DNA from 4 places in the Sphingobium limneticum genome. Region 2 is predicted to be linked to each of the others. Evidence: predicted binding sites of a transcription regulator. Region 2 holds the regulator's gene; each other region holds the start of a gene.
The links. Region 2 encodes LexA, which represses DNA repair genes until DNA is damaged. Its sites were predicted from a motif close to GTTCCNCNCTTGTTCT; they were not measured.

Region 1 (7,444 bases), on a different contig from region 2:
CTGCGCTCGTGGCAAGTCTCGGCTTCGTGCCGATGGCCCTCGCTACGGGGACAGGGGCTGAAGTGCAGCGACCGCTTGCCACGGTGGTCATTGGTGGCCTCATCACGTCGACGGCGCTGACGTTGCTCGTGTTGCCGGCGATCACGGCATTCATGGGGCGCCTCAAGAAGAAACAGGCGCAAGAGTCGTCGGGTAATTCCGAACCGGCAACTGCTTAATCGAAAGGCAGGCGGCGGCGGAGCTGCCGCCTGCTTCATCTATGATTTGCTCAACGCCAGACCCTCGAGGATTGGAAAGTGCCATGTTCCTTGACGAACGTTCTCGATTTTCTGTCCGCTCAGGCCAGCTGGCTATCGTAATGATGGCGGCGCTGGCGGCCGGGGCTTGCTCATCTGGCGATGGCAATGGCCAACTCAGCGCCGACGACCAGGCGCTGCTCAGCGATCGCGAAGCTCATCATGAATTTCAGTGCAATGATGGCTCCCTTCTCCACGCGGCGTACCGCGATGAGGGACTGGTGATGATCCTGAGTGGACCCGCGCAACCGCAGCCGATCCGCCTGACTGCTCCGGCTCAAGGGCTGACCTATGTCGGGGAAGGCATCACAGCTACGATCACCAATCGCGTCCTGCGCATCAGCGAAACAGACCGGCCGGAGCGCACCTGCACCTCGGGCAAGCCGTTGGGCCTTAGCCCTGTAGAACTAGCCGACGACTTGGTTCGTGACGAGAATAGGTCATCTGACGCTCGCAATTTTGTTGAGAATCATTCGCGATAATCTATCGTGTGTGCGGTTTGCCGCCCGTTGAATGGCCGTTTGGATGAATGAGAGAAGGAAGGAGTGACGAATGCGAACTTATCCATTCCTCTCTGTCCTGCTTGTAATCGCTATGATGATCTCACACGGCTCGCTGCTGACCGTGTCACAGCATTTCCACAAAAGCGACCGACCATCCGTTGAGGCTACTACAGAGCATCAACATTTTTCAGAAAACCATGAGGAGCCGGGCAGCGCTACAGGAGGCGGTCACGTTCATCTAGTCGGTGATCGCGTGCCAGATGACCATGGGCTGAAACCTGTCCCGACTGGGAAGGCTATCCATAGCGGCGCGCATCGCCAGCCTTTCATGGCGCCGTTCATCATGGCTCCGTTACTCGAGCCGCCATCGATATCCTGAAGCATGGCAGTGCGAGGCGTTGGTCTCGCACTTGGTGCTGATCTGCCGGCGTCGAGGCGCTGGCGACCATACGGATATCTATATGAAACTCAGACTGGCTCGACCGTGGGCATGTTATGCTGCGGTCTTTACAGCCTTGGCGTTTTTCGTCGTCGATGTGGCCTTGGCTCACGGCGTCGCGGAAGGCGACAAAGGCTATATCGAAGAAACGACCGGCCCTCAGATAGGGGCGTTTCTCTATCTAGGCGCCAAGCACATGGTCACCGGATACGACCATTTGCTGTTCCTGTTCGGCGTCATCTTCTTCCTCTACCGGATGCGCGAAGTGGCATCCTATGTCACGCTGTTCGCTATCGGTCACAGCACGACCCTGATCGCAGGGGTGCTGCTGGGAACGAATGTTAGCGCCTATCTTGTCGATGCGATCATCGGCTTGTCGGTCGTTTACAAGGCGCTCGACAATCTCGGTGCGTTTCAGCGTTGGTTCGGGTTCCAGCCGAATACGAAGGCGGCCGTGCTGATCTTTGGCTTCTTTCATGGCTTCGGCCTGGCGACGAAGCTGCAGGACTTCGCGCTATCGTCTGATGGCCTGATCACCAATCTCATCGCTTTCAACGTCGGCGTCGAGATGGGCCAGATCCTGGCTCTGTCGGCCATCCTCATCATCATGGGATATTGGCGGCGCACGCGCAGCTTCGCCAAACATGCCTTCACCGCGAACGTCGTGCTGATGACCGCCGGCTTCGTTCTCACCGGCTATCAACTCGCCGGCCTGTACCTTGGAGATCCCTCATGACCCGACCCCACTCGCCCATGCCGGGCGAACTGCCCACCCTTGGCCAACTGAATCGGGCTACACTCATCGCCTTTGGCGCTGCTGCGGTGATCCTGGTGACGACCGTGCTGCCTGCGGAATATGGCGTCGATCCGACAGGCGTCGGCGGCGCTCTCGGTCTCACTCCGATGGGCGAGATGAAGCAGGCTGAGCATGATGCCGCGCCAGTGGCGTCGTCCGCACAGGCTACGCCAATGGCGTCCAAGCCGGCCGTGGCTGCCCCGGGTGAACCGGTCCAGGTCGTCATTACGCTCAAGCCCAACGAAGGGCGCGAGATTAAGGCAGTAATGACCGCCGGCAGCGCGATGCGCTACGCTTGGAAAACCGATGGCGCGAAGATCCGCTACGAATTGCATGGCGAGGAATTCAACGCGGCTGAAGGCGAATACACCAGCTACGAGAAGGGCACGTCGGCCGGTGAAAGCGGATCTTTCACAGCCCCCTTCGACGGTACGCATGGCTGGTACTGGAAGAACAAGACCAGCGAGCCTGTCACCATCACTGCATCTGCGACCGGTGGCTTTTCCGCCTTCGCAGCCAAGCCCTGACCCAACTCATAATGAGAGAAGGAAAATCTGATGCGTAAATTCATTATCGCAGCTGCCGTTGTTCTCGCTCCCGTGTCCCCGGTGATGGCGCATGGCAATCATGATGAAGAAGAGCAGGATCGTCCTGTTCAGCAGGTGGCGAAGGACAATGTCATCAAGCTCATCACCAAGGGCACATTGCCGGCGAGCTGGTCAAAGGCGAAGTTCGTAGAAACGAAGTCGCGTACCGTTCAGGGCGCCCGTCAGGATGTGGTGATCTTCCGCAACGACGCTGAACCGGAAGCTCGCAAGCTGTTGTACGTTGCGTTGAAGCCGGACGGCACCTTCGTTTCGGCGAACCATAAGCTGAAGTGAGAAGTGATGGGCGCGGTCGATTGGCCGCGCCCATATTTCTGTCGTCATGAAAATCCGACGGCAACGGTATCCAGCAGGAAGTCGGATCTTCTGATCAAGCCCGGAATTGAACCGTTGGAGCCCTGCGACCATCGGCGGCACCTTTTAGAGATCGATTTCAGCGGACGGCATGTCCATATCTCTCTTATTGCGCACGCTCATCGCTAGGGAAATTATGCCGAATGAGACAGACTAAGTCGTTTCAACGCGAATGGATTGTTTCAATCCTGGTTATGACATTCGCGCTAACGCTTGCCATCGGGATTGGTTTTCTGGCGGGTCATTATATCCCGTCGGCTTCTGACGATATGTCGGAGATCTGTCGAAATTTGCCAAAGAAAGGACCGATGGCGGATTGTATCGCTCTGCGTTCAGCAGTTGCTACTGAGCAGGCGACATTGACAGCGCAATGGAGTCTGCTGATCGCGGTTGGCTCGCTTTGCGCTAGCAGCGCGGCGCTGTTGGGATTGATCAGCGCCTTCAAACAAGGGCAGCGCACGATCGGGATAGCCACCGATGCGAACCGCATAGCTATGGAATATGGGCGGGCGCAGGCCCGCGCATATGTCGTGGTTCAGTCGGTGGAGGCAAAGCTTAGTGAGCTGGGCGATCTGACTGCCAAGGTAACTTTCCAGAATTCTGGCGCATCGCCTGCGCGCCGGTTACGCTGGCTATACAACGCACATATTGTCGCTGTTTATGGCGATAACACTCAGCGCGGCATGATGCTTGGCGATGAACCAGACCTGGAAAGATCTCACTGGCGGCAGGACATACCTTCGGCGGATTCCTGGACATCATCTCCGCTTGGATTGCGTTCTCAGGATGGCGTTGCGGCCCTGCTCGAGAAGGCTACCTTTATCGCGATCACGATAAAGGTTGTGGCAGATTTTCAGGACGTGTTCGGCGAAACACACCGGGAAATCGCCTGTTTTGAAGGACGGGTAAATCCCAGTGAGCGAGACGCGTCATACACAGCGCTACATAGTGCGCATGACAACGCATTGGACGACAAAACAGAATCCCCTGCAGCTTGATCTGCTGCCAGGCACTTGCGAATTTCGCCACTAATCGCGCAGGCGCCGAACCAGCCGTTTCCAGCTTGCTTCACTGTTCATCCAGTTAGGCCGGTCCGGTTGTCGAGGCGTTGGAGCAAATCGTTCAGGCTGTCCCCGACAGAGCGTGCAGCGCAGGTGCGATCCGACGGTTTCCATAGCGGTGTTCCAGCAATGCGCGAGGAACCAGCGGTTGAGTTTGTCAGCATCGATTACTCCTGAGTGGCCGCATCTGCAGATGATGAAAAGATTGACGTTTCGGTGGGCATAATCGCCGAGGTTCCGCAGGGGGACGTTCGCCCCCACGTCAGAGGGGAAGGGTCATCTGCCTGCGATCAAAGTGAGGCGGCTGACGTTCCATGGCCACGATAATTGTTTGGGCCAGTTCTACAGCGGCTTGCTCCCGCAACCGTTCGTTCGGCGCCGTCAGTGCCACTCGTGCCCACCCAGGGGCGTTCAGAAGGCTCTGCGCGAGCCAGAGAGAATCGGGCTGTGTCATGTCCGGCAATATGCGAACAAAAAGAGAACATAGCAAGAGCCTGTTCTTCGGCTAACGAAGTTGATGGATGGGCTTGGACTAGCCGAAAGGGGGGGCGGTCCCTCATCCCGGTGCGGCGACAGGTTACGCTGAGGACGTGCCTATTCCTGTCAGTCGTCGGAAAGGAGAGACGCGAAGCCGTGGATCGTGAATGGCATGGCGGCGTCAGGCACCTTCGCCTCACCTGGAACCTCATGCATGAGTAGCAGCATGCCCTCATGTGGAAGATAGGCGCAGCCAAATCCCTTCTCCCGTCGCTGTTGCGCGGCTTCGAGAACGGCTGCGCGGTAGGCGTCATGAGCCTTATTTCCGACATGCAGCTTGGTTAGATCGATGAAGTCCAGTGCATCGCCATTCGGGCCCTCTTCGCTGACGCCGAAGATCATGGTTTCATCGGGCATTTCGAATCCTCATTTCATTACGCGAACATTAGCGAAGTGTGTTTCCAAGCATGACGACGTCGGCGCGCGGGGCCTCAATGATCATCTGGTCGCGCGCCATTGCGCCTTTAATCGCGGCCTCGACCGCGAGGCATAGCAAAGCTGTGCTGTTCGCTTGCATCTGGATCTGTGCGGCCTTTCGGCTTGATGGCTAATTCGAACTTGATGTCGCTCGCCTGCGAAGCGATCCCGCGAGTAACTGCCTCAGATAGGTAGGTTCCCTCCGCATCGCCCCCGGTGATTTCAGATTCCCGATCGAGGCCATTGGGCACCGGCTCTGGCGCTTGAGAAGCAAGGCGTTCCAACCGCGCATCTAATGCTGCGGCGCCAGGGCCACCGGCTCGCGCTAAAGTAGCCCCTAAATCGATCCCGGCTCGATGGAATTCTGACACTCGCTCATAACGGCCGACGGCTGCCATCGTGATGTCCTTTTGACCCAGGCCGTCCTTTTCCAGTGTTCGGATGCCCATGCTGGATACGAGCTCCTGAGCGGGCTTGGCGATCGCCATGCCTCGGCTGACGCTTAGGACTCCGCCTCGGCCGATCAGTTCGAGGCCACGCGCCTCTTCCTGAGTGGCGACGTCGTAGAGGATCATCCGGGCTTTTTCATTTGGCGAGAGGGCCCCATTCGCCGCCTCGTAGATTTCCGCACGGACAAAGGCGCGTTCGGTCGCCGCAAACCGGTGCTCGTTGAGAGGCATCCCGGCATCGCCAAGGGTCAGGACCGCGCGTTCAAGGGCTGGATCAACAGCGATCGTATCGTCGCGGTAGCGAAGCTTGTCCTGAACGGTCCGAATTTCAGCGGCGGCGCGGACCAACTCAGCAAGCGTCAAAGTCCGGAAAGGGCGATACTCTTCCGCCTGAGGGCCGGTGGCCATCTCCAGCCGCGCCAAATCGAACGCTTCAACGCCGGAAGCCGCGGCTGTCTTCGCCGCAGCGCCTATGGCAGCCGTCGTGGCATTCTGTTGTTCCTTCGGCATCGCGTGCCGTTCAGGCGCATCAGACAGCCATTCCTCAATTACTCTGAAGTCCATTGTAATGCTTCCCTGCAAGACCGGGAGTAATTGTCTCAGACCGATTGGGCAAATTCCAGACCCCCTTCAGCACAGGTTGCATTGGATATGGAACAGGCTGCTTCGAATCCTCCGGAAAGCGGCTTATGCGCCGCAGTTATCGGCGGCGTTGGATTGAACCGATGGGATGACCAGGCTAGTCCAATGGGGGACTATTCTTGATGGACTTCAGCGCTTCCGAGGCAAGATAGAGTTCGTCTTGGGCTGCCTCCCATTCACAGCGGGCTTCATCCCAGCGCCGCTTAGCGATGAGCAGGCGATCTTGCGCTTCCTGTTGTTTATTCCGTGTACGGGTGCGTTCCCTCGTTCGGCTCAGCGGCAACCGATAGACGTCGTTGTCGGTCAGCTTTCGACCGCACGACTTTGGGCTATGTTGATTGCGTATGTGGGCCCATGATCCTTGCAGCTTGTGGACGGAATTGCCGCAGCGCTTGCAAAACCATTCGCGCTCAATGCGATCGGCCCTCACAGCAGCACTCCGATCATCAGGCCGACGAGCATCCATGCGAGGCCGGTCATGACTTGCACGGGATCGCGCCAGTATGCGCGTTCAATTATGGCGGAGCTGCCGCTGGCCACATCCCTGAGATCGTCGCGACACCCGGGATAGGGATATTCCTCATCCAGATGGTTTGCCAGACGTTCGAACGCGGCTTTCTTGTCGGGGGGAATATTCCCGGGCATGCTTTCCTCAATCGCTATCGACTATACGATAGTAATCGTCGGATTTCCCGGCGAGACCCTCGTTGAGCTTTTGCACTGGTTTGCAACAGGACCGCGGGTTCGGATTTGCGGCGGTCAGGCATCGCACCTGGGCGGTGGACGCAGCTGTCACATGCACCCTGCATGGGATATTATCGGCACCGACGCAGGAACGTCGCAGGCGGGCTGAACATTTCTAAAATGGACCGGGATCCACGGAAGGGATGGAGCGGCATGATTATCACCCTCTCTGACCTTTTAGCGGGAATCCGAGAGCGCAAGGCTGCCTTGGGTATCATCGATACCCCAGAGCGTACCGATGCCATGCGCAATAGCGGATCGCGCCGAACAGCGCGCAAGCGTGCTATGTTGGCCCGGATCGAGGAGCGCTCACGCGACGCGGGCGTCGTCTAGGCTGACCAAGCGCCTTGTTTCATGATCTTGGCGAAGCTCATGCGGCAGTAGCCCGCATCATGTATCGTCGGCAAACCGACCTTCCGCGCCCATTTTTGTGCTGACTGGGGAGGCAATCCCATCCTGTAGCCGATCTCGACCGATCCTATGATCTCTGCTGCAGCCTGAAGAACATCCGCTGCGAGATATGCTTTACCGTGGCGACGTATGCGGCCGGTGGCGACGAATTTGAGAAACTGATTGGTGGCCAGGTTGAGTATCTCGCTGG
Region 2 (7,444 bases):
CGATGCCGATGTGCCGGCGGGATTGGGGGAGGGCGCTCGGATTCGCTTTCGCGTGCGGTTGATGCCCCCTGCGCCGCCGAGCGTGCCGGGAGGCTATGATTTTGCTGCGCGGGCCTATTTTCAGGGGATCGGCGCGACGGGCAAGGCGCTGAAGCCTGTTGAGGTGTTGACCCCGTCGACTGCGGCCCCGCCGCTGCGGGCACGTCTGTTCGGGCATATATTGGAACGGGTCGATGGGCCGGCGGAGGGGATTGCGGTAGCGCTCGCCACCGGGGATCAGGGCGCCATTCCAGAGGCGGATGCGGAAGCAATGCGGCGCAGCGGGCTGGCGCACCTGTTGTCGATCAGCGGGCTACATGTCACGGCGCTGATCGGCGCGGTGATTTTCCTGCTGATGCGGGTGATGGCGCTTAGCCAGCGGGCGGCGCTGGGCTGGCCATTGATGCTGATCGCGGCGGCGGGCGGCGCGCTGGCGGGGATCGGCTATACATTGCTGACCGGGGCAGAGGTGCCGACGGTGCGCTCCTGCGTCGCGGCGCTGCTGGTGTTGGGCGGACTGGCGATGGGGCGGGATGCGGTGACGCTGCGGCTGGTGGCGACCGGCGCACTGATCGTGCAGCTTTTGTGGCCGGAGGCGTTGGCCGGGCCGAGTTTCCAGATGAGCTTTGCGGCGGTGACGGCGTTGGTGGCGTTGGCGGAGCATCCCCGTTTCCGAGCCTTTGCCGCCGCGCGGGATGAAGGGCGATTGCGCAAGCTGGGGCGAAATCTGGCCGTGATGCTGGCGACGGGGATCGCGGTCGAATTGACCCTGATGCCGATCGCGCTGTTTCATTTCCACAAGGCGGGATTGCTGGGCGCCTTCGCCAATCTGATCGCCATTCCGCTCACCACCTTCGTCGTCATGCCGTTGGAGGCGTTGGCGCTGCTGCTGGATGTCGCTGGACTGGGGGCGCCGGCCTGGTGGCTGACCGAGCAGTCATTGAACCTGTTGCTGCTGCTGGCCCATGGCGTTGCGGCCAGCCCGATGGCGAGCCTGCTGGCGCCGACCATGGGCATGGGATTGTTCGGTATCGCCATGATCGGCCTGCTCTGGTGCCTGCTCTGGCGAACGCGCTGGCGCTGGCTGGGGCTTCCGCCGGTCCTTATCGCTGTGGCAGTGACCTTTGCCGCAACGCCACCGGATATTCTGGTGACCGGCGACGGTCGCCATGTGGCGGTGCGGACCGGAAAGGGCATGGCGATATTGCGCGATCGGGCGGGGGATTATGTGCGTGACGTCCTGTCCGAAAGCGCTGGTTATGATGGCGAACTGGCGGCGATCGCCGACTTGCCGGAGGCGCGTTGTTCCGTCGATCTTTGCGCTGTCCGCCTAAAGCACGGCAAGGGGCGGACTTGGAGGCTGCTGTTCACGCGCAGCGATGTGCTGATTGCCCGCCAAGATTTCGCGCGAGATTGCGCCGCGGCGGATATCGTCGTCAGCGATCGCGGGCTGCCGCGCTGGTGTCGTCCGCGCTGGATGAAGATAGACCGCCGGTTGCTGGCGCGCACCGGCGGTCTGTCGATCGGTCTGGAAAAGGGCGAAGTTCACACCGTCCATCGGCCGGGCGATGCCCATCCCTGGATCAGTCGCCCAAGGCCGCGACCAAGAGCCGCGGCCCCTTAATTATAGCGGCGCAACAGCCCCGCCAGCTTGCCCTGGATGCGGACCTGCCGTGAATCGTAGATTTGCGGCTCATAGGCGCTGTTCGCCGGGTCGAGGCGCACGCGGCCGCCGTCGCGACGGAAATATTTGAGCGTCGCTTCCGCTTCGTCGATCAGGGCGACGACGATCTGGCCTTCGCGGGCGACATCGGTGCGCTGGATCAGCGCGAAGTCGCCGTCGAGAATGCCGGCTTCCATCATCGAGTCGCCTGAGACTTCCAGCGCATAATGATCGCCAGCGCCTAGCAGAGCGGCAGGGACGGAGAGCATGGCCTGCCCCTCCATCGCCTCGATCGGAACACCCGCCGCGATCCGGCCGTGCATCGGGATTTCGATCACGTCATTGGCCGCGATCGGCAGGAGGGGCGGCGGCGTCACCAGCTTGGGCTTGGGCGGCACGATCGGCGTGGGCGCGCGGTGCATCGCGTCGGGGAGCTTCAACACTTCCAATGCGCGGGCGCGGTTGGGCAGGCGGCGGATGAAGCCGCGCTCCTCCAGCGCATTGATCAGACGATGGATGCCGGACTTGGATCGCAGGTCCAGCGCGTCCTTCATTTCCTCGAACGATGGCGACACGCCGCCTTCGTCCAATCGGGTCTGAATGAAGCTCAGCAATTCCTGCTGCTTGGGCGTCAACATTGCGGTCCTCCGTGGAACGTATGAGGAACGCATAGGAAACAGATGAAGGTTAGTCAAGCGTTCCGCGCATCAAAGTGGCAGGATGGTCACGCGTGTTCCGGGCGTGGCAGGGGGCGATCCGGCCGGGCGCAGGATCAGACAGTCGGCCTTGGCCATGGCGGCGGTCGCGGCGCTGTCCTGCGACGTGACGGAGACGATGCCGTCGGGCGCGCGCCAGGCACGCAGATAATCGTCGCGATCGCCGGTTTGCGGCAGGGCGGAGGCGAGCATGGCATCGCTCGTCAATGGCAGCGGATCGCGCGCGCCGCTGATATGACGGGCGAGCGGGAGCAGAAAGAGCGTCGCCGTAACGAAAGCGGAAACGGGATTGCCAGGCAGGCCGAGGAACAGTGCGTTGCCAAGCCGCCCGGCCATCAGTGGCTTGCCGGGGCGCATGCGGATCTTCCAGAAGTCGAGCGTGCCGCCAGCCTGGACGAAGGCAGGGCGGACGAGGTCATGATCGCCCACCGACGCGCCGCCGGTCGACACGATGATGTCGGCACTCCTGGCGCGACCCAGCGCGGCGACCATCGCATCGAGATCGTCCGGGACGATGCCAAAGTCGATGACGTCGCAGGGCAGGGCGGCGAGCAGGGCCGCCAGCATCGGCGCGTTGGAGGAGGGCAGCAGGCCAGCGGGCGTCGGCGCGCCGGGCGGCACCAGTTCGTTGCCGGTGGACAGGATGGCGATCCGGGGACGGCGGGTGACGGGCACGGTGCCATGGCCACCCAGCACAGCGAGGGCTATCTGCGCCGGGCCGAGGCGGCTGCCGGCATCCAGCAGGATCGCATTTTGTGCGAAGTCGGAGGCGGTCGGGCGGACATGGCGGCCGGGCGTCAGCGGGTCGGCGCTGGCGGTCAGGCGATCGCCGTCGCGGGTCGCATTTTCCTGGATCAATATCGCGTCGGCACCGGGCGGCAGCGGCGCGCCGGTGAAGATGCGGCTGGCTTCCCCTGGTGCCAACGTGGGTTGGAAGCCAGTTCCTGCCGCGCTTTCGGCGGTGACGCGCCAAGGGCCGGGCATTTCGGTGGCGCGGACCGCATAGCCATCCATCGCCGACAGATCGGCCCAGGGCTGGTCACGCAGGGCGGCAATATCCTGCACCAGCCAGCGGCCGACGGCTTGCGCAATCGGAACGGTTTCCACCGGCAGCCGGTCGGCCAGCGCGAACAGGCGAGCCTGCGCTTCTTCGACCGGCAACAGGCTCATGGGACGCGGCGCCAGTCGCCGGACTTGCCGCCGGTCTTGGATTCAAGCTGGACCGCGCCGATGACCATCGCCTTGTCCAGCGCCTTGGCCATGTCGTAGATGGTAAGCAGCGCCACCGAGGCAGCGGTCAGCGCTTCCATCTCCACGCCGGTCTGGCCGGCGGTGCGGGCGGTGGCGGTCACGGTGACGCCGCTATCGTCAGGCAAGAAATCGACCGTCACGGCGCTGAGCGCGATCGGGTGGCAGAGCGGGATGAGGTCGGCCGTCTTCTTCGCCGCCATGATGCCGGCAACCCGCGCCACGGCAAGGACGTCGCCTTTCTTGACCAGCCCGTCGGCGATGGCCTTGGCAGCGTTCGCGCTCATATCGATGCGGCCGGAGGCGACGGCTTCGCGTGCCGTCACCGCTTTTGCCCCGACATCGACCATGCGCGCCGCGCCATCATCGTCCAGATGGGTGAGGCCGGTCATGCCCCGGTGAGCAGATTATGGGTCGCGGCCTCCACATCGGCCTGCCGCATCAGCGTTTCGCCGACCAGGAAGCAGCGCACGCCGTGGTCGGCCATGGCAAGGAGGTCGGGATGGCTGCCAAGACCGCTTTCGGCGACGAAGGTGCAGCCTTCTGGCGCCTTGCCCACCAGCTCATAGGTGCGGGCGAAGTCGACCGAGAAATCGCGCAGGTCGCGATTATTGACACCGATCAGACGCGAGCGCAGCTTCAGCGCGCGCTCCAGTTCCGCTTCGTCATGTACTTCGATCAGGGCGTCCATGCCCAGGCCAAGGGCGGCGTCCTCGATTTCCTGCATCTGGCCGTCATCCAGCGCGGCGACGATGATGAGGATGGCGTCTGCACCCAACGACCGGCTTTCCAGCACCTGCCAGGGATCGACCAGGAAATCCTTGCGCAATACGGGGATGGCGCAGGCCGACCGAGCGGCCATCAGATAATCGTCATGGCCCTGAAAATAGGGCTCGTCCGTCAGGACCGACAGGCAGGCCGCGCCGCCGGCCGCATAGGCCTGCGCATGGGCGGGCGGATCGAAATCGGCGCGGATCAGGCCCTTGGACGGACTGGCTTTCTTGATTTCGGCGATCAGGCCGAAGCCGGCGCGTGCTGCATCGTCCAGTGCCTTGCGGAAACCGCGTGGCGGGGTTTGTTCGCTGGCGCGGGCATGCAATGCAGCGATGCTGGTCGCGGCCCGGCGGCGGGCGACATCCTCGCGCTTGAAATCGCAGATTTCGATCAGCTTGTTGGTCATTTGTAGGCAATCCAGCAATTGAGCAGGGCGTTGGCAAGGCCGCGGTCGATGGTTTCGGCCGCTTCCTCCACGCCTTCGCGCAGATCGGTTGCGGCGTCGGCGACGACAAGGGCTGCGGCGGCATTGAGCAGCACCGCGTCGCGATACGGCCCCTCTTCGCCTTGCAGCAGGGCGCGGAGAGCTGCGGCATTGTGGGTGGCGTCGCCGCCCCGGATCGCATCGACCGGGTGGGTGGACAGGCCGAGTTCCGCAGCGGTCAGGCGGCGCATGGCGACCAGCCCGTTGCCGGTGACTTCGGCGATATCGTTGCCGCCGGCCAAGGACAGTTCGTCCAGCCCTTCGTCGCCCGACACGATCATCGCCCGGTCCGCGCCCAGTTCCGCCAGCGCCTCGGCATAGATCGGAACATAGGCGGGGCGGGCGATGCCGACCAGTTGGCGGCGGACATTGGCCGGATTGGCGAGCGGGCCCATCAGGTTGAAGATGGTCCGTTCGCCGATCGCCTTGCGGATCGGACCCAGCCGTTTGAGCGCCGGGTGGTAATTTTGCGCGAAGAGGAAGCAGATGCCGAGGTCGGCCAGGGTGGCCTCTGCGGTGGTGGCGGCCTTGTCCAGGTTCAGGCCCAGCGCCTCCAGCGTGTCGGCGGCGCCGGCCTTGGAGGAGGCGGCGCGGTTGCCATGTTTGGCGACCGGCACGCCGGCGGCTGCGACAACGAGTGAGACAGCGGTGGAGACGTTGAGCGTATGATGCCCGTCGCCCCCGGTGCCGCACACGTCGATCGCGCCGGTGGGAGCGCTGACCGGGATCATGCGGGCGCGCATGGCGCGGGCGGCGGCGGCGATTTCGGTCGCCGTCTCGCCGCGCCGGGCCATGGTGACGAGGAAATCGGCAATGGCTTCGTCGCTCAGGTCGGCATCGAACAGCAGGTCGAAAGCCTGAGCGGCGGTATCGGCCGACAGCGGCGTAGAAGGATCGGGCAGGCTGGTCATCGCATCCGCCTTAGTCGGCACGGGGGCGATGAGTCGAGGGGGCGTCGATCCTTAACTTCGCACTTTTCCCGCTGATTTTGACATTGCGTTTCCTATTCCGGACATATTCGCAAAGCGGCTATGCGCAGTTTAGTCCTTTCGTGCTGGATAGGACAGAGGTTCGGCGAAACCATCAAGCGCCTGTTCGGCCGTGACCTGGATCACGGTATCGCGGCCGGGGCCGAGCAGATAGTCGTTGGCGTGAACGCAGACATAGGGACGGTCCGGCAGATTGTCCGCATCGCGCATTACGACCGGCCATTTGCCGGCGCAATCGGACGTTCGGCATCGGCAGACTATGGCTTGCGACGGATCGGCCTCGGCTGCATCCAGCCGTTCGACGAACATCCGCTCCGGATGATGTGCTGCCGGTATCTTTGCGAAAGCGGATCGCGGGGCGATCAGGCGGGTGAATTTGCGTCGGGCGTCTTTCTGCTGACGGGGTGCGATGCCGTCGGGTTCGCTGAGACGGAGGAAAGCGGCCTTGTCGCGCGTAGCCAGGGCTGCGAACAGGGTGTGCGCCGCACTGCGCATGGCGGGCAGCTTGTTCGAATGAACGGGGGCTTCGACGATGCCGCGCCGTTCCGCAGGGACTTCGGCTTCCGTCAGGCGGACCGGCCGTGTTCGGTCGACCGGGCGTATAGCGGACGGCGCGATATAGGTGGCGAGCGAGGTGTGGCAGTAGCCCGATACCATGATGATCCGGTTGGGTTGGTCCGCCGACATTTCCGCCACCACATCATGCGCGGCCCGGCAACTGCCAACGCGGCCAATCACATCCACCATCATCGGGCGATTGCGGGGCAGGCGTGGCGCCTTGCCGTCAGGCAGCATGATGATGGATCGGCGAGCATCCTCTCCAAGGGGCGTGTCGTCGTCCGTCAGTGCCTGCCGGTCGGCATAGAGTTGGCTGTCGATGCCCAATCCCCGCACGCGCACGCATCTGCCCGCCCATGTTGGATAGTCGGCCTGTATGGCCTCTATGCTGGTGGCGGTGGCGGTGGCGGTGGCGTTCGCAGTCGTGCAGCGCTGTTCGGATCGGGCTGGCGCGGCCGGCGCCCATGCAACCAAGGCGGCGAACAGGATCATACATCCGGTTCGCCCACCCATGGCCATGATCAGGCCGCTTCGCGTTCCCGCACCGGCAGGCCGGCGATCGCCATAAAATTGGCCAGCATGTCGTGGCCATATTCGGTGGCGATGCTTTCCGGATGGAACTGCACCGAATGGATGGGCAGGGTCGCGTGGCGGAAGCCCATGACGGAGCCGTCGGCGCTGGTTGCGTTGACGACCAGATCGGCCGGAATATCTTCCACGATCAGCGAGTGATAACGGGTTGCGGTGAAGGGTGAGGGAAGTCCTGAGAACAGACCGGTGCCGTCATGGGTGACGGGCGATGTCTTGCCGTGCATCAGGCCGCCACGCACCACCTTGCCACCGAAATGCTGACCGATGGACTGATGGCCCAGGCACACGCCCAGCAGCGGCGCACCGGCATCGGCGCAGGCCGCGACGAGGTCCAGGCTGACGCCCGCTTCATTGGGGGTGCAGGGACCGGGCGAAAGCAGGA
Region 3 (7,444 bases), on a different contig from region 2:
TCCGACGCGGTGACGATCAGGTCGCCGACCGGCTCGCCACCCACTTCACGGGCATTCACCACCTCGATCGATCCACCCATTTCGCGCAGCAGGTCGATCAGGCCGGCGCGCGTGCCGTTAAGACCCACATTGGCGATCGTCACCTGCGACCCCGGCACCAGAAGCGCCGCGACCATCGGGAAAGCGGCAGAGGAGGGGTCGCCCGGCACGACGATATTCTGCGGCTTCAATTCCGCTTCGCCGACCAGCGTGATGATGCGCGTACCGTCCGCCTGCGTCTCGACATTCAGGTCCGCGCCGAAGCCCTTGAGCATCCGCTCGCTATGGTCACGCGTGGGGATCGGCTCGACCACGCGGGTGATGCCCGGCGTATTGAGGCCGGCCAGCAGAATCGAGGATTTCACCTGCGCTGACGCGACGGGCAGGGTGTAGTCCAGCGGTACGGCCGGGCAGGCGCCCTTCATCGTCAGCGGCAGGCGGTCGCCGGGACTGGTCGTGAAGCTGGCGCCGATGCGCGACAGCGGATCGGTGACGCGCGCCATCGGTCGCTTGCTCAGCGATGCGTCGCCCACGAAGGTCGCGGTCAGGTCATGGCTGGCGAGCAGGCCCATCAACAGGCGCGTCGATGTACCGCTATTGCCCATGTCCAGCGCGGTTTCGGGCTGGAGCAGGCCGCCGACGCCAACGCCATGAATATGCCATACCCCATCGTCGTCGCGCTCGATCGTCGCGCCCATCGCCCGCATGGCGGCGGCGGTGGCCAGCACATCCTCGCCCTCCAGCAGGCCTTCGACCCGGCTTTCGCCCACGGCCAGCGCCGACAGCATCAGCGACCGGTGGGAAATGCTTTTGTCGCCCGGCACGGTGACGCTGCCCGCCAAGGCTGGCGCGGCGGAGAAGGTGCGGGGGGTGGCTTGATCGTCATGCTGGGTCACGGGGTATCCATTGTGTTGGAACCGAAAAAATGCGAGCGGCTTTTGACAGCGCGATCCCGCTATGGCAAGGCGCCCGACGTTTCGCGGGCAACAAGCGTTGCGCCGCGTGATTTCTGTTTGAAGCATCGAAGAAGGAACAGGCCGGACATGGTGAAGGCTGAATGGGGCACGAAGCGGACCTGCCCAAAATGCGCGACTCGCTTCTACGACCTGGGCAAGGACGATCCGGTCACCTGCATCAATTGCAACAGTGCCTGGGAACCGGAACCGGTGCTGAAATCGAAGCAGCCGCTGCCTTATGAGGAAGCGGCGCCCAAGAAGGTGATCGAAACCGCAGATGGTGAGCTGGAAACGGCTGACGACGATCTGGACATCGACGTCGATGACGACGGCGATTCGCCGGATAATGACGTCGATCTGGGTGGTGACGACGACCTGGGCGTCGATGCCGCCGGTGACGACGACAACGACGATAATTAAGTGAAATTTCTGCTTGCCAACGGGGTCGGACGACCCTAGAGGCAGCGACCTCCGAGGCGCCGAACCCAAGCGGCGCCTCACTGGTACGGGGCCTTAGCTCAGCTGGGAGAGCGCCTGCATGGCATGCAGGAGGTCAGCGGTTCGATCCCGCTAGGCTCCACCAATTTTTCGGGATCAGAAAATGTCCGGGGGACATTTTCCCGAAAAATTCCCGAACGCAAGTGAGGGGAAAGGACGAGAAGTTATCCCTGACTTCGCGTTTATACATAAGACCGACGGCATTGCCGGACATGGTCTGACCATGATGTGACGGCCAGGCCGCACAGGATGGGGCCTTAGCTCAGCTGGGAGAGCGCCTGCATGGCATGCAGGAGGTCAGCGGTTCGATCCCGCTAGGCTCCACCAATTTTCATCAAATTCCATATGCAGGACCACACGCCTTCTTGCGTCGCTGTCAGCGCCATCGCCGCTGCCATTGCCATTGCCATTGCGATTCTCTCCCTCCGCCACAGCCTCCCCACTGGCCAAGGGCGCGCTTTCCTGCCATTCGACGGGTATGAAGGATGAATTAGCCGTTCAGGCCGCCGCGCAGGGCGATGACGACGCGATCCGCGCCATATTGGTGCGCCTGTGCCAGGCGACGCATATGGGCTTTGCTGCCGTGGCGCGTGTGACCGAAGATCGGTGGATCGCCTGCCAGGTGCTGGACCAGATCGCCTTCGGGCTGGAACCCGGCGCGGAACTGGAGGTGCAGATGACCATCTGCAACGATATCCGGCAGACCGAAAATTATGTGGTGATCGATCATGTCGATGCCGACATCGCTTGGCAACGGCATCCGGTGCCGCGCTTCTACGGTTTCAAAAGCTACGCCTCTTTCCCGCTGATCCTGTCGGACGGCAGCTTTTATGGCACGCTTTGCGCGATCGATCCCGAACCGCGCCTGATCAGCAATGCGGCGACAGTGGCGACCATCGAAGGGTTCGCCAAAGATGTCACTACTATCCTGTCCGCCAAACTCTGCGCCGCACCGGAATCGATATCGGCGTCAGCATCCCGCCCTCAAGCCGGCTGAACGAAACTGTCCATCACGCGCTTGCGCCCAGCCGTTTCGAAATCGATCTCCAGCTTGTTGCCCTCGATCTCCGCAACGCTGCCATAGCCGAATTTCTGGTGGAAGACGCGTAGGCCGATGCTCATGTCGTTGCGCCCCTTATTGCCCAGCGACACGGCCGATGCCCGCGCCTCCACGATCCGCACCGGTTCCTTGCTGAATTGGCCGGTGGATTGCGCCCGCTGCCAGCCTGGCCCGCGTCCGCTGCCGCGCGCGACATTGGCGAAGGGGTCGTCCCGTTCCGACCAGTTGGCTCGCCATAAAGATGCACCGCCCGACATGCTGCTTTCCGATTCGACATGTTCGGGCGGCAATTCGCCGACGAATCGCGACGGGATGCTGCTGGTCCATTGCCCATAGATGCGGCGATTGGCGGCGTGCAGGATGGTGCAGCGCTTGCGCGCGCGCGTAATCGCCACATAGGCAAGCCGCCGTTCCTCCTCCAGGCTGTTGAGGCCGCCTTCGTCCAGCGCGCGCTGCGACGGGAAGATGCCTTCCTCCCAACCGGCCAGAAACACCGTGTCGAACTCCAGCCCCTTGGCGGCGTGGATGGTCATGATCGTGATCTTGCGCTCGTCCGCCTGCGCTTCATTGTCCATGACGAGGGAGACATGCTCCAGGAAGGCGCCCAGCGTCTCATATTCTTCCATCGCGCGGGCGAGTTCGGACAGGTTTTCCAGCCGCCCGGCGCTTTCGGTCGTGCGTTCGGCCTGCAACATGGCGGTATAGCCGCTCTCGTCCAATATCTGCCGCGCCAGTTCGGCATGGGGCAGTTGCCCGGCCCGATCGCGCCAGCGCGCCAGATCGCCAATGAAATTGCCCAGCGACCGTCGCGCCTGCGGCGTCAACTCATCGGTGTCCAGGATGCGCGCCGCCGCCAGCGCCAGCGGTATGCCTTCCGCGCGTGCCAGCCGGTGCAATTTCTCCACCGCCTTGTCGCCAAGCCCGCGCTTGGGCACGTTGACGATGCGTTCGAACGCCAGATCGTCGGCAGGCTGGTTCACCAGCCGCAAATAGGCCAGCGCATCGCGAATTTCGGCGCGCTCGTAGAAACGGAAGCCGCCGACGATGCGATAGGGCAGGCCGATCTGGATGAACCGGTCTTCGAACTCGCGGGTCTGATGCTGGGCGCGGACCAGGATCGCCACTTCGTCCAGCGAGCCGCCGCTACGCTCGACCGCTTCAATCTCTTCGCCGACGCGTCGCGCTTCCTCCGGCCCGTCCCATATGCCGACGACCTTCACCTTTTCGCCGACATCGATATCGGTCCACAGCGTCTTGCCCAGGCGATTGCCATTTTCCGCAATCACGCCGGATGCCGCACCCAGGATATGCGGCGTGGAGCGATAATTCTGCTCCAGCCGGATGATGGTCGCGCCGGGAAAATCCTTTTCGAACCGCAGGATATTGGCGACTTCTGCGCCGCGCCACGAATAGATGGACTGATCATCGTCGCCCACGCAGCAGATATTCTTGCGCGTCTGCGCCAGCAGCCGCAGCCATAGATATTGGCTGCTGTTGGTGTCCTGATATTCGTCCACCATGATGTAGCGGAATTTCTGCTGATATTGCTCCAGCACGTCGCGATGCGTCTTCAAAATCGTGAGAGTGTGGAGCAGCAAGTCGCCGAAATCACACGCATTTACATCGCGCAGTCGGGCCTGATAGGCGGCGTAAAGCTTCTGCCCCTTGCCGTTGGCATATCCTTCCGCCTCGCCTGCGCCGACATCGGCTGGGGTCCAGCCCTTATTCTTCCACTGGTCGATCAGGCCCGCCAACTGCCGCACTGGCCAGCGTTTTTCGTCGATCCCCTCCGCCTGCACCAGTTGCTTGAGCAACCGCAGCTGATCGTCGGTGTCGAGGATGGTGAAATTGGATTGCAGGCCCACCAGTTCGGCATGGCGGCGCAGCATCTTGGCCGCGATGGCGTGGAAGGTACCGAGCCATGGCATGCCCTCCACCGCATCGCCGATCATCCGGCCGACCCGTGCGCGCATTTCCCGCGCCGCCTTGTTGGTAAAGGTCACCGCCAATATCTCGGACGGCCAGGCGCGGCGCGTGCCGATCAGATGCGCCAACCGCGCTGTAAGCGCCGCCGTCTTGCCCGTGCCGGCGCCGGCCAGCACCAGCACCGGTCCCTCCGTCGTCAGCACCGCCTCTCGCTGCGGCGGGTTCAACCCATCCAGATAGGGCGGATCATTGGGGGAGGGGGCAGGAACGGTCATATGGATCAACTAGGCATGGGATGGTGCATGGGCAAGGGGCGCGACGGGAACGGCCTCTTGCGGCGATGGGGCTTCTATGAGAACAAAAGGCGAATCATGCAAGGGAGCAAGGGACGATGCTGACGGGACGATGCCAGTGCGGGGCGATCCGCTACGAAGCGACCGGCGACCCGGCCTATAGCGCGCTGTGCCATTGCAAGGATTGTCGTGCCAGCGCCGGCGCGCCGATGGTCGGTTGGGCGTTGTTCCCGGAAGATGCGGTAAAGATCGAGGGAGAGGCGGTGCGCTACCAATCCTCCGAGCATGCGACGCGCCATTTCTGCGGCACTTGCGGCACCGGCGTCTTCTACACCAATCCCGTAGCTTTCCCCGGCGCGATCGATATCCAGACGGGAACGTTGGACGATCCGACCGCCCTGCCGCCCCAGGCGCAGATTCAGATGGCCGAAGCCCTGCCATGGGTGGAAAAGGCGCACGATCTGCCGTCGTTCGACCGCTATCCAGAAGGTCCATAAGCCGCAACGGCCGTTCGTCCTATCTTATGTATGCACCGTTTCACCGTCGGGATGGAACGGGGGTGTCACGACCGCTGTTTTGGTCCTGAACGGGGCGAAGAACAGAACATAGGAAAGGATGATCCCGATGAAATCCATCATGCTAGCTGGCGTTGCGATGTTGAGCTTCGCCGTAGCGGGCGGCTCGGCCATCGCACAGGATATGCCCGCACAGGGGAGCCAGCCGCCCGCCGACGCCATGACCCCTCCGGCTGAACCAGCCCCGGCCGATCCGGCTGCAACGCCGCCCTCGGCTCCGGTCGCGCCTGCCGCACCGGCTGCGTCTACCCCACCAACGCCACCGCAGCCTGACCCCAACGCCGGCCAGCCGACCGGCGCGGTTCCGGCCGATCCGGGCATGGCGCCAGCCCCCGCCGGCGTGCCGAAGGATCCATCGGCTCCGATGGGGTCGTCTTCCAATCCGGTCACAGTGGGTGGGAATATGACGCCCGCGCCAACCGAGGCGAAGGACTATCCGACCTGTACCCGCACCGTGCAGGACAGCTGCGTCAATCGCGGCGAAGCGCCCAAGGGGCGTAAGCGCTAACGAATTGCGAGCCGAGGCGGGCGGCCATCAGCGCCGCCCGCCTCGGCTCAAAAATGCAGTTTAACTGTCCAACTCGCTGTCTCGTTCGGAGCGAGTGGGCGAGTTTCACTCTTCGGCGCGCAGCAGTGTAATCCGCGCCTTGCCGACATCGCGCACGGTGTCGACGGCAAAACCCTTCACCACCACATCCTCGCGCCGGTCGGTTTCGATGCTGATCCAGCTGGCGGCGTTGGTCCAACCCAGCCGCGCCAGCTTGTCGAGCGCCACCTGGCCTGCGCCGGTGCCATAGGGCGGGTCCATGAAAATGAGGTCCAGCGGCCTGGACGCCGACCCCAGCGCCATGACGCTGGAGGCGCGGACGTCCGGGCGAATGCCCAGGCGCTCACCATTGGCGCGGATCGCGTCGAGCGCCGGCTTGTCCTGCTCGACGAACAGGCATGAGGCCGCACCGCGCGACAGAGCCTCGAACCCCAGCGCGCCCGACCCGGCGAAAAAGTCGCCCACCGCCAGCCCCTCGAACGATCCGATACGGCTGAGCAACATGGAAAACAGCGTCTCGCGCGTCCGGTCCCCGGTGGGGCGGGTCGCGTCACCCTTCGGCGCGGTCAAAGGACGGCCGCGCCATTGGCCCGAAATGATCCTCATGCGTCGCCGTCTCCGTCAACCTCGTTGCGGTCTGCGGTCTTGCCTGCGGTCTTCCCCGCATCCCGCAACATCTTGCGGAAATACGCCAGTTCATGCTCGCGCACTTCTTCGACCGCGCCGACCGGCAATTCGCCCAGATGGAAGGGGCCATAGCTGGTGCGGATCAGCCGGTTGACCTTGAGGTCCATATGTTCGAGCACGCGGCGAACTTCCCGGTTCTTGCCTTCGGTCAGGGTCATTTCGATCCACTGGTTGCGTCCGGTGCGGCGCTCCAGATTGGCCTCGATCGGGCCGTAGCGGATGCCGTCGATCTCCAGACCGTCGAACAGGTCTTCCAGTTGCTGCTGGCTGACCTCGCCAAAGGCGCGGGCGCGATAGGTGCGCGGCACGCCGGTTGCGGGCAATTCCATCTCGCGCTTGAAGCCGCCATCGGTGGTCAGCAGCAACAGCCCTTCCGTATTCATATCCAGTCGACCGATCGGCATGACGCGCGGCAGGTCGGCGGGCAGCCGGTCGTAGATGGTCGGCCGTCCTACCGGATCGCGCTCGGTGGTCAGATAGCCGGTCGGCTTGTGGAACAGGAACAGGCGCGTGGGTTCGGGCGCGGCGATCGCGACCTCGTCCACCGTAACGCCATGCAGCGACGTCAGCAGCGTGGCGGGCGTGTCGATGACGACGCCGTCCTTGGCGACGCGGCCTTCCTCGATCATCCGTTCGATTTCGCGGCGGGAGGCGACACCGGCGCGGGCCAGCAGCTTGGCGATGCGCTGCGGTTCACCCTTGCCTTCGCTGGCGGCGGCATGAGCGGGATGGGGATTGGCGGTCGGCGTCGGCCCCTTGCCGCGCGGGCGGCGGGGCGGATAGGATTTGACGACATTGTCACGCGGCCGGTCGGGCCGGCCACGTTCCTGCCGTGGGCCGTCCGATCGATCGGGGCGGCCGCG
Region 4 (7,444 bases), on a different contig from region 2:
GCATGGGACGGCAGGATCGTTGCGACATCGCCCAAGGGTGAGTTGGCGAATATCATGCTGGCGGCCCGCGACGGCAATTTCACGGCAAAAGGCCCGGTGCGCCCGGGGCTGGTCCTGGCGGGCACCGTCGATCGACTGACCGCGCCGCAGCTGGACGTCGACCTGTTCGCCGGGCTGAACGAGCGGCGGGTGAATATCAAGGGCACGCTGCGGTCCCCGGCGATGAGCGCCGACGCGCAGGGCCTGATCGACCTGGGCAAGAGCCAGTTCAGTGCATTGAAGATCAATGCCGCGCTGCTGACGCCCGGCGCGATCATGGACAAGGTGAAGGGGCGAGACGTCCGCGCGTCCATCATCCTCGACGGGCCGATGGCGACGCCCTTCATCGACTATGACATTACGGCCAAGAGCCTGGCCTTCGATGCGACCGGTATCGAAAATCTGAAGGCGAGCGGCCGGGCGGTGATCGACGCGGACCGCATCCGCATTCCGGTCAATGCCACTGCGACCCGTGTGACGGGCCTGAACGCCGCCGCCGGCGGACTGCTCCAGAACCTTCGGGTGAAGGGCGACTTCGCTTATGCGGCGGGCAAGCTGATCAGCGACAATCTGAAGATCGACAGCGACAAGGTGGACGCCACCGCGATCGTGCTGGCCGACCTCGACAACGCCATCTATCGCGGGGCGCTCAAAGGTCGGGTCAATGATTATAAGATCGACGGCGTCGGCATCGTCAACCTGAACACCGATGTCGAGTTGATCCCCGGCCCCAAGGGTGGCTTCGGGCTGGGCGGGCGGTTCGGCGTGCGGACCGCGCGCTGGGAGAATGCCTCCGTACGCGATTTCCTGGGCGGCAATGCGGTCATGTCCGGCCGGATCGGCATGACGCCGGAGGGCAAGTTCACGCTGGCCGGCCTGAAGGGTGCCGCGCCCAATTTCACCATCCATTCGGGGTCCGGCAGCTATGACACGGACGGGCAGGTCGCGTTCGACGCCACGGCCTCGTCCAAACAATATGGCCCGCTGGCCCTGACGGTGCGCGGGACGATGGAACGGCCGCAGGCGGTGTTGCGCGCGGCGCGGCCCAATGTGGGCGTGCAATTGACCGATGTGGTTGCCAAGCTGAATGGCGAGGCGGCCGGCTATCGGCTGGAAGCGACCGGCGGGTCACCTTATGGCCCCTTCTTCGCCAATGTCCTCATTCGCACGGCGCAAGGGCCGCTGACCATCGATGTGACCAAGGCGCGCTTTGCCGGGGTGGATATGAACGGCCGCATCCAGCAGAGCGCCGCCGGGCCCTTCACCGGGCAGCTGGCGCTCAATGGCTCCGGCATCAATGGCGCGGTCAAGCTGGCGGCGGTGGGCAAGGTGCAGGGCGTGGACGTCAACGCCACCGCCAGCAACGCCAAATTGCCGGGCGAGGCCGATGTCGTGATCGGTCGGGCGATCGTCACCGCTTCCATCCTGCTGACCGACCAGCCGCAGATCAAGGCGGACGCCCAGTTCGCCAACGCCGCTTATGGCGCCTATGTCGTGCGCAAGGCGCGGGCGCGGGTGGATTATCAGGGCGGACGTGGACGCGCGCAGCTGGTCGCGGATGGATCGAGCGGCGTGCCCTTCTCGCTCGCGGTCAATGCCGCGCTGCGCCCCGACCTCTACGCCGTGGTGTTGCAGGGCAAGGCGGCCAATGTCGATTTCAAACTAGCGCAGCCGGCGATCATCCGCACCGAACCGGGCGGGTATCGACTGGAGCCGGTGACGCTGGTGCTGCCGCAGGGCAAGGTCGATCTGGCCGGCCGCTTTGGCGACATGACGAGCGCGCAGGCGCGGTTCAAGGATTTCGATCTGGCGATCGTCAACATGATGGCGCCGGGCATGGGCATTGGTGGCCGCATGACCGGGACGCTGGATTATGCCCAGAAGGGCAGCGCCTTCCCCACCGCGACGACGCGGCTGGCGATCAACGATTTCCGCCGGTCCAGCCTGACGGCCGTGTCCGATCCGGTGTCGATGAGCATCGAGGGCAAGCTGTCCCCGGCCGGTGGCGACCTGCGCGGGCTGATCCGGGAGGGCAGCAGCACGCTGGGCCGCTTCACCGCGACGTTGGCACCGCCGGGGGCGGGCGCAAGCTGGGCCGAGCAGTTGCAGAATGCGCCGCTGGGCGGTGGCATCCGCTATGCCGGACCGGCTGATGTGCTCTTCTCCTTTGCGGGCATGGCCGACCAGCAATTGACCGGTGGGCTGGCGGTTGCTGCCGATTTCAGTGGACGGTTGAGCGATCCACGGCTGAACGGTGTGGTGCGGGCCAATGCGCTGACCTATGAGAATGAGACGTTCGGCACGCGCGTCACCCAGATGAAGCTGGATGGACGCTTCACCAACGATCATCTGGAGATACGCGACTTTTCCGGCCGGGCTGGCGACGGCACGGTGCAGGCGTCGGGCAATGTCGGGCTGGCGGCGGACGCCGGCTTCCCGATGGATATCGCGGTGAAGCTCAATCGCGCGCGGCTGGCCCGCAGCGAGGCGATCACCAGCGTGGTCAGCGGGACGCTGAACATCAGCAACAATCCGGCCAATGGCGGGTTGATCAAGGGCGACCTGAACCTGCCCGAGACGCGCTATCGCGTCGCCTGGCAGGGTGGTACCGAGATCCGCCAGTTGACCGGCGTGCGGCGCAAGGGCGAAGGCGGCGATGCGCTCGACGCGCGGCTGGCGGCACGCAAGGCCGCGGCGAAGCCCGCCGACTGGAAGCTGGATATCAGGGTTAGGGCCGACAACGAGATTTATGTGACCGGCATGGGCCTGGATAGCGAATGGAAGACCAACATGCGCGTCACCGGCACCACCGCCAATCCGCGCGTGGTCGGCAAGATCGAATCGCTGCGCGGCCGCTACAGCTTCTCGGGCCATCAATTCGACCTGGAGCAGGGTGTCATTACCTTCAACGGGCCGATGCTGAACCCGATCCTGCAGATCAAGGCGCAGACGCGGATCGACACTGTGACGGCGGGCATTCAGGTGACAGGATCGGCGCAGCAGCCCGATATCGCCTTCATCTCCACGCCTACTTTGCCGCAGGACGAAATCCTGTCGCGCATCCTGTTCGGCGACAATGTCGCGAACCTCTCGCCGATGCAGGCGGTGCAGCTGGCGGCGGCGCTGAATGGCCTGCGCGGTGGCAGCGGCGGTTTGAACCCGATGGGCAAGTTGCAGGGCGCGTCGGGCCTGGATCGGATCGGCATCGTCGGTGGCGATGACACGACCGGGCGGGGCACGTCGCTGGCGGTCGGGCAGCATATCTCCAACAATATCTATGTGGAGGTGATTACGGACTCGAAGGGCTTTACCGCCACACAGCTGGAGATCGCCCTGTCCAAGACGCTGAGCCTGTTGTCGAAGACCGGCACCAACGCCGGGTCGTCGGCGAACCTGCGCTATTCGAAGGATTATTGAGGCGGGAGAGGATCGGTAGCTGAACGCTATGCGCCTGCTTCATATGAAGCCTGCCCCGGCGCAGGCCCGGGTCCAGTCCTGTCCTCTGAACTGGACCCCGGCCTGCGCCGGGGAACGATAGAAGCATGCCTGCGCCGACGGTCGATCAGCTATCGGCGACGCGCGTGACGCTGATCGACTGGGCGTTCATGGTTGCGCCGCCGAAGATGGTCATGAAGGCGATGTCGGTAGCGTCGCGGCCGACGGCGATGCGGACCATGGTTTCGACCGGGGCGAGGCCAGTGGCGTCGACCAGATGCCAGGCACCGTCGAGCCAGACTTCGACCACGGCGTGGAAGTCCGGCGGATCGAGATCGAGCGCATAGACCGACACCAGCCGGGCGGGGATGTCGCGCGACCGGATGAGCGCGGCGGTCAGATGGGCATAATCGCGGCACACGCCCTGCTGCGCGACGAACGTGTCTGCGGCCGTGGTGGTGATGTTGGAGCTGCCCGGCACATAGACGAGATTGTCATGGACCCAGTCGACCAGTGCCTGCACCAGCGCACCGCCCTCCAGATCGGCGAAATGGCCGCTGACGAAGCTGCCGAACCGGTCGGCCTCGCAATAGCGGCTGGGCCAGATGAAGGGGAGGACATCCTCCGGCAAGCTGTGCAGCGAACTTTTGGGAAGATTGGCGATGACGACCGGCGGACGGTCGATATCCACCGTGGCGCGGTAGGTGCTGAGCATGCGGCCCGTGCCGGTGCGGGTCCAGGTGCGACGACCGATGCCGCTGCCGCCGACCTTGTTGGTCAGCGGGCCGGCATTGTCGATGATGTGCGATTGGGTGATGACACGTTGGTCCGGCACCGCCGCCGCCTCAACGGCCAGAAGCACGTCGGTAGGTTCGGCAAATTGATAGTCGAGTATCGCTTCGATCGCGACGCGCATGGGATGATTCCAATGTGAGAGGGGCAGGCCGAATCAGCGCGCCAGTGGCAGCATCGGGGGGCTGCAAAAGGATTGCCAGAACAGATTACAACGGGGGTGCCGAACAGTTCCGCTGGAGTGGCCGGGAATAGGATAGATGCGGCTTAACTTCGCACATGTCCCGCATATCGGGACATTTTGTTGCGTCGTATCGATCCTATCGGAAAGTCGATCATCCGATGCGAGCCAAGCTATGGATCCAGCCTGCCTGGCGCATCCGGCAGAAGCCACAGGATTACCAACAAATGTCCAACACTGGACCCCGGCCTGCGCCGGGGAACGCTTCACGAAGGCGCAGCGTCATGGCGATTTCCCCGACGGTAAAAGGCCCGCTGCGTGGGAGACGCGGCGGGCCTTTTCGGTGCGTGATGCGCAAGGCGGGCGGGGGCCATGTGGGGCGATCCGGCTGATCCGGCCGGGCGCACCCTCAGGGCTTATTCGCCATCATCCTCCGCATCGGGTCCGGTCATCATGCCTTCGGCGACTTCCTCGGTCTTGCCGCGGATCGCCTGTTCCAGCTTGTCCGCCAGTTCGGGATGTTCCTTGAGATACGTTTTCGCATTTTCCCGACCCTGTCCGATGCGGACCGAGTCATAGGAGAACCAGGCGCCCGACTTTTCAACGATCCCGGCCTTGACGCCAAGGTCGAGCATTTCGCCGATCTTGGAAATGCCTTCGCCATACATGATGTCGAATTCGACTTGCTTGAAGGGCGGAGCGACCTTGTTCTTCACCACCTTCACGCGGGTCGCGTTGCCGACGATATCGTCGCGATCCTTGATCTGGCCGGTGCGACGGATGTCGAGGCGGACGGAAGCATAGAATTTGAGCGCGTTGCCGCCGGTCGTGGTTTCGGGATTACCGTACATCACGCCGATCTTCATGCGCACCTGGTTGATGAAGATCACCATGCACTTGGAGCGCGAGATCGAGCCGGTCAGCTTGCGCAGCGCCTGAGACATCAGACGGGCCTGAAGACCGACATGGCTGTCGCCCATTTCGCCTTCGATTTCCGCGCGCGGCACCAGCGCCGCGACCGAATCGATCACGAGGATGTCGATGGCGTTGGAGCGAACCAGCGTATCGACGATTTCCAGCGCCTGTTCGCCGGTATCCGGCTGCGACACGATCAATTCGTCGATGTCCACGCCCAGCTTCTTGGCATAGCCGGGGTCAAGCGCATGTTCCGCGTCGACAAAGGCAGCGGTGCCGCCGCCCTTTTGCGCTTCGGCGATGGCATGCAGCGCCAGCGTCGTCTTGCCGGAGCTTTCCGGGCCGTAGATTTCGATGATCCGCCCCTTGGGCAGGCCACCGATGCCGAGCGCGATGTCGAGGCCGAGGGAGCCGGTGGAGATGGCTTCAATCTCCAGCTTCTCCCGGCTGCCAAGCTTCATCGCCGAGCCTTTGCCGAAGGCGCGGTCGATCTGCGCGAGCGCCGCGTCCAATGCTTTCTGTCTGTCCATGTTTCCCGTCTTCTTGGAATCGATGAGTGAGAGCAGTGCAGTCATCGGCCAGTCCTCTGTCAAGCGGAACGCAGAGGTTCCGTGTGCCTGGACGATGATGTATCCTGTTTGTTCTACAAGAACAAGAGGGGAACGGAAATTTCCTATCCTGTTCCCGTGATCCTGTTTCTAGCCGCCCAGAACCTTGCCCAGCGCGCGTTCGACGGCGCCTATGGTGAAGGGTTTGGCCAGTGTCGGCCGGTCGGCATGGGTGGACGGCAGATCGTCGGCCATGCCACCAGTGGCGAAGATGAAGGGGATGTTCGCTTGCGCCAATATATCGGCCACGGGCCAGCTTTTTTCGCCCTGCAAATTACAGTCGACCAGCGCCGCGTCGAAGCCGCCTTCGCGCGCCAGCGCACAGGCTTCGTCGACAGAGGCGGCAAGGCCATGCAGGCGATAGCCCAGCGCGTCGAGATAATCCTCCAGCATCATGCCGATCATCGCCTCATCCTCGACGATCAATATGCTCTTGGCGTCCGACATGCTGCTTATCCCACATTGATGCAGCGGAATCGCTACCGCATCGCGGCGGCATTGCCCAGCATATTCACCTTGATCCAGCGCAGAGCTATTCGGCCGGCCGGGTCGCCAATGCGTCGCGGGCGGCTTCGGCCAGTTGGTTGACGGAGAAGGGCTTGGGCAGGAAGGCGACATTGGCGATGTCGATCGACTTGCGCAGCTGTTCCTCCGCATAGCCGGACATGAACAGCACCGGCAGGTCGGGATAGGCGCGGCGGGCCTGGGCCACCATGGCGGGGCCATCCATATTGGGCATGACGACGTCAGAGATCAGTAGGTCGATCTTCTCCGCGCCGTTCAAAACCTCCAGCCCCTGCTCGCCGTCATTGGCGGTCAGCACCTTATAGCCTTGTCGGGTCAGCGCGCGTTCGGCGACGGCGCGGACCATATCCTCATCCTCCACCAGCAGCACGGTGCCGGTGCCCCAGGTTTCGGCGCGGGGCGCGGATGGCTTGGGCACGACGGCCTGTTCTAGGTCGGCGCCGCTATGGACCGGCAGATAGATGACGAAGCTGGCGCCGCGACCCAGTTCGGATTCGGCGAAGATATAGCCACCCGACTGTTTCACGATGCCATAGACGGTGGAGAGGCCAAGGCCGGTGCCCTTGCCCAATTCCTTGGTGGTGAAGAAAGGTTCGAAGATCTTCGCCAATATGTCCGGCGGAATGCCGAGGCCGGTGTCGGACACGCGCAGCGCGGTATAATCGGCGGCCGGCAGGATCTGCTGGCGCATTTCCCGCACCTTGATGGCGGGGACGGCATAGGTCTGGATATTGACGGTGCCGCCTTCGGGCATGGCGTCGCGGGCGTTGACCGCCAGATTGACGACCACCTGTTCCAACTGGCCCGGATCGGCGCGGATCGCGCCCAGATTGCGGCCATGGGTGACGTCCAGCTTCACATTTTCGCCCAGCAGGCGCTTCAGGAGCGTGGAGACGTCAGCGACGATGTCGGGCAGTTGCAGGATTTGCGGGCGCAACGTCTGCTGCCG

Region 1: F4U95_RS24980 (DUF6771 family protein) is a predicted target of LexA. The motif match lies at 4,522-4,537, and genes of this name have one in related genera.
Region 3: F4U95_RS02270 (ATP-dependent helicase) is a predicted target of LexA. The motif match lies at 4,834-4,849, and genes of this name have one in related genera.
Region 4: recA (recombinase RecA) is a predicted target of LexA. The motif match lies at 6,011-6,026, and genes of this name have one in related genera.

What each region holds. Positions count from the first base shown of each region.
Region 1 is NZ_VYQA01000023.1:35,534-42,977, forward strand. Features, by position in the region: gene F4U95_RS21360 (efflux RND transporter permease subunit) at 1-218, shown strand, start outside; gene F4U95_RS21365 (hypothetical protein) at 302-778, shown strand; gene F4U95_RS21370 (HupE/UreJ family protein) at 1,261-1,974, shown strand; gene F4U95_RS21375 (hypothetical protein) at 1,971-2,561, shown strand; gene F4U95_RS21380 (DUF6488 family protein) at 2,592-2,915, shown strand; gene F4U95_RS21385 (hypothetical protein) at 3,137-3,991, shown strand; gene F4U95_RS24980 (DUF6771 family protein) at 4,317-4,508, opposite strand; gene F4U95_RS21395 (hypothetical protein) at 4,658-4,948, opposite strand; gene F4U95_RS21400 (hypothetical protein) at 5,056-6,021, opposite strand; gene F4U95_RS21405 (hypothetical protein) at 6,526-6,744, opposite strand; gene F4U95_RS21410 (hypothetical protein) at 6,997-7,176, shown strand; gene F4U95_RS21415 (TniQ family protein) at 7,173-7,444, opposite strand, start outside.
Region 2 is NZ_VYQA01000005.1:21,109-28,552, reverse strand. Features, by position in the region: gene F4U95_RS08100 (ComEC/Rec2 family competence protein) at 1-1,663, shown strand, start outside; gene lexA (transcriptional repressor LexA) at 1,660-2,340, opposite strand; gene F4U95_RS08090 (molybdopterin molybdotransferase MoeA) at 2,410-3,588, opposite strand; gene moaC (cyclic pyranopterin monophosphate synthase MoaC) at 3,585-4,058, opposite strand; gene trpC (indole-3-glycerol phosphate synthase TrpC) at 4,055-4,846, opposite strand; gene trpD (anthranilate phosphoribosyltransferase) at 4,843-5,835, opposite strand; gene F4U95_RS08070 (hypothetical protein) at 5,965-6,963, opposite strand; gene F4U95_RS08065 (anthranilate synthase component II) at 6,993-7,444, opposite strand, start outside.
Region 3 is NZ_VYQA01000002.1:43,405-50,848, reverse strand. Features, by position in the region: gene aroA (3-phosphoshikimate 1-carboxyvinyltransferase) at 1-935, opposite strand, end outside; gene F4U95_RS02290 (TIGR02300 family protein) at 1,083-1,415, shown strand; tRNA gene F4U95_RS02285 (tRNA-Ala) at 1,503-1,578, shown strand; tRNA gene F4U95_RS02280 (tRNA-Ala) at 1,745-1,820, shown strand; gene F4U95_RS02275 (GAF domain-containing protein) at 1,972-2,490, shown strand; gene F4U95_RS02270 (ATP-dependent helicase) at 2,478-4,754, opposite strand; gene F4U95_RS02265 (GFA family protein) at 4,871-5,269, shown strand; gene F4U95_RS02260 (Fe-S oxidoreductase) at 5,397-5,855, shown strand; gene rsmD (16S rRNA (guanine(966)-N(2))-methyltransferase RsmD) at 5,961-6,500, opposite strand; gene F4U95_RS02250 (pseudouridine synthase) at 6,497-7,444, opposite strand, start outside.
Region 4 is NZ_VYQA01000004.1:134,042-141,485, reverse strand. Features, by position in the region: gene F4U95_RS07150 (translocation/assembly module TamB domain-containing protein) at 1-3,456, shown strand, start outside; gene F4U95_RS07145 (transglutaminase-like domain-containing protein) at 3,602-4,390, opposite strand; gene recA (recombinase RecA) at 4,864-5,937, opposite strand; gene F4U95_RS07135 (response regulator) at 6,061-6,417, opposite strand; gene F4U95_RS07130 (hybrid sensor histidine kinase/response regulator) at 6,503-7,444, opposite strand, start outside.